2 regions of the Psychrosphaera aquimarina genome follow, and region 1 is predicted to be linked to the other one. Evidence: predicted binding sites of a transcription regulator. Region 1 holds the regulator's gene; the other holds the start of a gene.
What was found. The regulator ArgR, encoded in region 1, controls arginine synthesis, uptake and breakdown. The targets are predictions, from matches to a motif close to ANTGAATANNTATTCANT.
Positions count from the first base shown of each region.

Region 2: a site for ArgR is predicted at 1,839-1,856, ahead of gltA (citrate synthase). Genes of this name have one in related genera too.

Region 1 is NZ_JAWCUA010000007.1:797,280-800,713, forward strand. Features, by position in the region: gene RT723_RS10085 (hypothetical protein) at 1-382, shown strand, start outside; gene mdh (malate dehydrogenase) at 604-1,548, opposite strand; gene argR (transcriptional regulator ArgR) at 1,694-2,158, shown strand; partial or broken gene RT723_RS10100 (ammonium transporter) at 2,213-3,420, opposite strand; gene RT723_RS10105 (P-II family nitrogen regulator) at 3,432-3,434, opposite strand, start outside.
Region 2 is NZ_JAWCUA010000010.1:1,274,646-1,278,079, forward strand. Features, by position in the region: gene RT723_RS17755 (flagellar assembly protein A) at 1-221, shown strand, start outside; gene gltA (citrate synthase) at 288-1,574, opposite strand; gene sdhC (succinate dehydrogenase, cytochrome b556 subunit) at 1,979-2,353, shown strand; gene sdhD (succinate dehydrogenase, hydrophobic membrane anchor protein) at 2,347-2,694, shown strand; gene sdhA (succinate dehydrogenase flavoprotein subunit) at 2,694-3,434, shown strand, end outside.

The DNA of each region.
Region 1 (3,434 bases):
AAAATATAAATTAAAAGAACACTCGCATATTTTACTACTTGCTATTGCTTGCTTATATGAAAGTCCAGCTTCTAATTCTAGAAAAAAATTCGCTAGAAAAATATTAAAACCCAAAGAAAACTACTCAATGGAAATAGCCCATAATTGTATCTTTGATGTTTTATTTATCGACTTACTATTACTTCTAAAACATTACGCAAACACAAATTACTCTGGGCTTTCTGCAGATAAGCCATTATCAATATATTGGACAATTATTAACCCTAAATTAAGTTTACAGCAAAGTGACTTTACTTATACCCTTGAAATAAAACATGAACTTTTTGAAAGTGCTTCAACATCAGATCACCAAAATATAATTGCAAGATTAAAAGCACTATAACTAAAATAAAGTCTACTTTTATGGAGTCATATCAGTTTCGCAACATTATCACTCATATTTCGGACATAAAAAAAGGTGCATTCAATATGCACCTTTCTCTTATAGCTTATAGCTTATAGCTTATAGCTTATAGCTTATAGCTTATAGCTTATAGCTTATAGCTTATAGCTTATAGCTTATAGCTTATAGCTTATAGCTTATAGCTTATAGCTTATAGCTTATTATGCTGGATTATTAACAAAATCTTCGCCTAATTTAATGTCAGCTTTAAGACCGTCTAACATGTCAGCTTTACATTTAGCTTCATATTCACTGATATCGCCGTAATGTAAAATTTCTTTCACGCCGTCTTTACCAATTAATACTGGTTGTGCAAAGAAACGAGCATCTTCGCCGTCGCCTTCAACATAAGTATATTCATAAACGTCGTCTTCGCCGTTTAATGCATCTACTAAGCTTAAGCAGAAACGTGCAGCTGCAAGTCCCATTGATAATGTAGCAGAACCGCCACCCGCTTTAGCTTCAACAACTTCAGTACCCGCATTCTGGATACGGTGAGTTAATTGCTCAATCTCTTCTTGTGTGAAATCAGCACCTTCAACTTGTGAAAGTAATGGAAGAATTGTAGTACCACTGTGTCCACCGATAACTGGAACAACGATTTCTTCTACGTCTAAGCCTTTTAATTCAGCAACAAACGTTTCAGCACGGATAACGTCTAGTGTTGTTACACCAAACAATTTAGCTGGGTTATATTTACCTTTCGCTTTTAATGCTTCTGCTGCGATTGCAACAGTCGTGTTAACTGGATTAGTAATGATACCGATACATGCTTCTGGAGCGTGATCTGCAATTGCATCAATTAAGTTTCTAACGATACCAGCATTGATGTTAAATAAATCTGAACGGTCCATGCCAGGCTTACGAGGTACGCCAGCTGGAATTAATACAACGTCAGCACCCGTTAATGCTTTATCTAAGTCATCAGCACCAAAACCTTCCACTTTTACAGCTGTAGGTATGTGGCTCAAATCAACAGCAACACCTGGAACAACTGGCGCAACATCATATAGCGCTAATTCTGTGCCCGCTGGTAATTGAGTTTTTAGTAATAAAGATAGAGCTTGACCTATACCGCCTGCGGCACCTAATACTGCAACTTTCATATTCTTCTCCGAAGTCATTTTGTGTAGAGTACATTTTGCGGGCAAACCATACTTAAATATGAGTAAAAACTCAATTAGCATTTAGTCTAAATTAGTATATTTTAGTTAAATACTTTAAACTGCGCCCAAGTTAGAAGGGGAATCCATGAGCCAAGTAAAACAAGAAGAATTAATTAAGTCATTTAAAGCGCTGTTAAAAGAAGAAAGATTCGGTTCTCAAGGCGATATCGTCGAGGCCTTAAAAGGGCTTGGATTTGATAATGTGAGTCAATCAAAAGTATCCAGATTATTGACTAAATTTGGCGCAGTAAGAACACGTAATGCCAAACTAGAAATGGTGTATTGTTTACCTGCTGAGTTAGGCATGCCAACGGCTAAAAGCCCATTAAGACAGTTAGTATTAGACATTGAACACAATGAATCTATGGTGATCATACGTACTAGCCCAGGTGCAGCACAGCTTATTGCCCGATTGTTAGATTCAGTCGGTAAAGCAGAAGGTGTATTAGGTACTATTGCAGGTGATGACACTATATTTATCGCCCCACTGAAAGTCAGTGACATCGAACATACAATTAAAAACATCAGACAATTATTTGAATCTGTATAAATAAAAAAGCGCAGCACTTAAAAGTGTTGCGCTCGTTGTTTTAACGACTAATGTTTATTCATCATTGGTTGACGCAATTTTATGAATAGATAAATCAGCACCATCAAACTCTTGTTCTTCAGAAAGCCTTAATCCAAATAATAAGTTTATGAGTCCATAGACTATTGCCCCACCAGCTACAGCTAATGCAATTCCACTTAATGTCCCTATTATTTGCGCCGAGAACGAAACGCCACCTAAACCGCCAAACGCCTCACTGCCGAAGATACCCGCAGCTATCCCCCCCACGCACCACATACACCGTGTAAAGGCCACACACCTAATACATCATCAAACTTAAATTTGTTTTGTACATAGGTAAATAACCAAACAAATAGCCCACCAGCAACTAAGCCTACCACTAGTGAGCCGATTGGATGCATAATATCTGAACCTGCGCATACCGCCACAAGCCCAGCCAGAGGCCCATTATGAATGAAACCTGGGTCGTTTTTACCAAAGTATAACGAAGCAATAATACCCCCCACCATAGCCATTAGTGAGTTGACAGCAACTAAGCCCGATATGCCATCCAACGTTTGGGCTGACATCACATTAAAACCAAACCACCCAATACTTAAGATCCATGCACCTAAAGCTAAAAACGGTATATTGGAAGGAGCAAACGCAACTAATTTACCACCCCGGCGGCGACCTTGGCGCATGCCTAGAAATAATACAGCGACAAAGGCTAACCATCCGCCAACAGCATGTACAACAACGGAACCCGCGAAGTCATGAAATTGCGCCCCAGTGGTCATTTCTAACCAAGCTTGAAAACCCAAATTGCCGTTCCAGATAAGGCCTTCAAAAAATGGATACACCAAACCTACGATTAACATAGACGCAAATAAGAAAGGATAAAAACGGCCACGTTCGGCGATACCACCAGAAACTATAGCCGGTATTGCGGCGGCAAAGGTCATTAAAAAGAAAAATTTAACTAGGTCATAACCATTATTTTGTGACAACACTTCTGCACTGGCAAAAAAAGTGGTGTCGTATGCAACCCAATAGCCAATGAAAAAGTACGCTATACATGAAACGCCAAAATCGGCCATGATCTTTACTAACGCATTTACTTGGTTTTTATGCCTAACCGTCCCTACTTCTAAAAAAGCAAAACCGGCATGCATAGCAAACACCATGATGGCACCTAATAATATAAATAACGTATTTGAACTCTGAACTAAGGTCTCTACTGCACTATTTACTTGATCCAAAATCAATACTCCTA
Region 2 (3,434 bases), on a different contig from region 1:
TACTTATTTTAATCACCAAAGTGAAAAAATATATCTATTTCCGTCGAGTATTAATTGAAAAACGAGCAGAATATATCAATGAAATAAAAGTGTTAGCGCATAGGCAGTTATATAGAAATGTTTCAGTTAAAATTGGTCAGAAAGCCATGATCACTAATGAACGTAAAAGTGCCAGTGTGATTCGAAAGTTAGACTCCAATATAGTGATAGAACCACTGTAAAAAATTAAAATGTAGCTATAAAAAAAGGCAGCGATTAGCTGCCTTTTTTGATCCTAAGCCGAGTTTTTATCGGTCTGTAGGAGCAACATAATCACGTTTCGCTGCACCAGTATATAACTGACGAGGACGACCTATTTTTTGGCCTTCTTCGCTTAACATTTCGTCCCAATGGCTAATCCAACCAACAGTACGAGACATTGCAAAGATAACAGTGAACATGCTAGTAGGAATACCGATAGCTTTTAAGATAATACCTGAGTAGAAATCTACATTAGGGTATAACTTCTTAGATACAAAGTATTCATCTTCCAATGCAATTCGTTCTAGTTCCATTGCAACGTCTAACAATGGATCACTAACGTTTAATGCAGACAATACTTCATGACAAGTTTGACGCATAACTTTTGCGCGAGGGTCGAAGTTTTTGTAAACACGGTGACCGAAGCCCATTAAGCGGAATGGGTCAGCTTTGTCTTTTGCTCTTGCAACAAACTCAGGAATTTTATCAACACTACCGATTTGTTTTAACATGTTTAAACATGCTTCGTTAGCGCCGCCGTGAGCAGGTCCCCATAAAGATGCGATACCAGCAGCAATACATGCATAAGGGTTAGCGCCAGAAGAACCAGCTAAACGCACTGTTGATGTCGAAGCATTTTGCTCATGGTCCGCATGTAACATGAAGATTTTATCCATTGCATCAGCAAGGATAGGGTTAACTTTATAATCTTCAGCAGGTACAGAGAACATCATGTTTAAGAAGTTTTCTGAGTAAGAAAGGTTGTTGCGTGGGTATACAAACGGTTGACCGATACTGTATTTATAAGCCATAGCTGCAATAGTTGGTAACTTAGCAATTAAGCGGTACGAACTACGTTGACGTTGTTTAGGATCAGAGATGTCTAAATCATCATGATAAAAGCTAGACATAGCACCAACAACACCACATAACATCGCCATTGGATGTGCATCTACAACAAAACCATTAAAGAATGTAGCAATCTTTTCATGGATCATAGTGTGGTTTTTAATTGTATTTTCAAATGTTACTAATTTTTCAGGGCTTGGTAATTCACCATGAAGTAGTAAATAACATAATTCGATATAGTTAGAACCATCAGCTAATTGCTCGATTGGGTAACCACGATGTAATAACACACCTTTATCACCATCGATATAAGTGATTTTAGATTGACATGATGCAGTTGCTAAAAAGCCTGGGTCATAGGTGAAAACGCCTTTTGAACCTAACGTTCTCACGTCAATAACATCATTACCAGCTGTACCAGACATCATTGGCAGTTCGAATGCGTCTTGTCCAGTGATTTGAACGGTGACCTTCTTATCTGTCATGCATGCTCTCCTCAAATTGTTGTTTTATAATTGTTACTAGTCACTAAATGTATTATTGAATTCAACATTTGTCACATAGTTAATTTTGAAAATCCAGCCATTGTAACTACAAAATAGAGTAAAAAGTCAATTTTATTGCACAAATGGTGAATAATTATACGAAAGTATAACTTATTAGCTATTTTTTGTACGCATGAAATTCTTTAACACATTAAATTTAAACAGAAATTGCCATATTGATTTTGGCTATATATACTGAGTCGCACTGCACACGTATTCAATGCAGTTTTTATAAGGGTTGAACATCATTTCATTGGCGTTCATTTTTATAAATAAAATGGGGTGATTCATTTACTTATGGATCAGACATAAAAATAATAAACAGCTCGGATAGGCATGCAACCGTGAAAAAACAAAGACCTGTAAATCTAGATCTGACATCAATCTCAATGCCAGCCTCGGCAAAAGCTTCTATTCTACATCGTATAACGGGCGTTGCGCTTTTCTTCGCCTTAATATTTGTGATCGTAGCATGGGGTATTTCTTTACAATCAGCAGAAGGCTTTGAATTAGCAAAATCGCTAATGCAAGGTGTGATCGGTAAAGTTATTGTTATAGGTACATTGGCAGTTCTTTCTTACCATATTATTGGTGGCATACGTCATCTAATAATGGATATGGGTTATTGGGAAGAGTTAGAGTCAGGAAACCTAAGTGCTACGCTATCCATTGCTATATGGTTAGTAACTGTAATTTTAGCTGGAGTGTGGATATGGTGATCAATCAAGCATCATTAAAGAGAGATGGAGTCCAGGATTATGTTTCTTTAAGGGCTACCGCATTATTTATGACAGCCTATACAATATTCATTTTAGGCTTCTTTTTAACAACTCCAGTCGTTACCTTTGAAATTTGGTCAGCGTTATTCGATAACGTAGCCGTTAAAGTTTTCACGTTTATTACATTGCTTTGTATCTGGGTTCACACTCGAATCGGACTTTGGCAAGTATTAACGGACTATGTTAAAGGTCCAAAACTACGTACGTTCTTAAGCTTTGTTCTTAATTTATTAGGATTAGCTTACGTTGTAACTGGTCTATTCATATTGTGGGGTGTGTAGTGTCTATCACAGTTCAAGAATTTGATGCCGTTGTAATCGGTGCAGGTGGCGCGGGAATGCGTGCGGCCTTGCAAATTGCAGAATCAGGCCAAACGGTTGCCTTGATTTCAAAAGTTTTCCCAACTCGTTCTCATACTGTTTCTGCTCAAGGCGGAATAACAGTAGCATTGGGCAACGCCCATGAAGATCACTGGGAACAACACATGTACGATACTGTTAAAGGTTCTGATTTTATCGGTGACCAAGACGCAATCGAATTTATGTGTAAAGAAGGTCCTGAAGCCATTATTGAAATGGAAAATAAAGGATTACCTTTTTCTCGTTTTGAAGATGGTCGTATTTATCAACGTCCATTTGGCGGTCAGTCTAAAAACTTTGGTGGCGAACAAGCTGCTAGAACAGCGGCTGCTGCAGACCGTACTGGTCACGCTTTATTACACCTTTTGTACCAACAAAATGTTAAACATAAAACTACTGTTTACAGTGAATGGTACGCATTAGATTTAGTTAAAAACTCTGATGGCGCTATTGTTGGTTGTACAGCGATAGATATTGAATCTGGTGATGTTGTTTACTTCAAAGCACGTGCAACTGTGTTAGCTACTGGTGGTGCAGGACGAATTTACGCTTCAACTACTAATGCTCACATCAACACTGGTGATGGTGTTGGTATGGCGGTTCGTGCTGGTGTTGCATTACAAGATATGGAAATGTGGCAGTTCCACCCAACAGGAATCGCT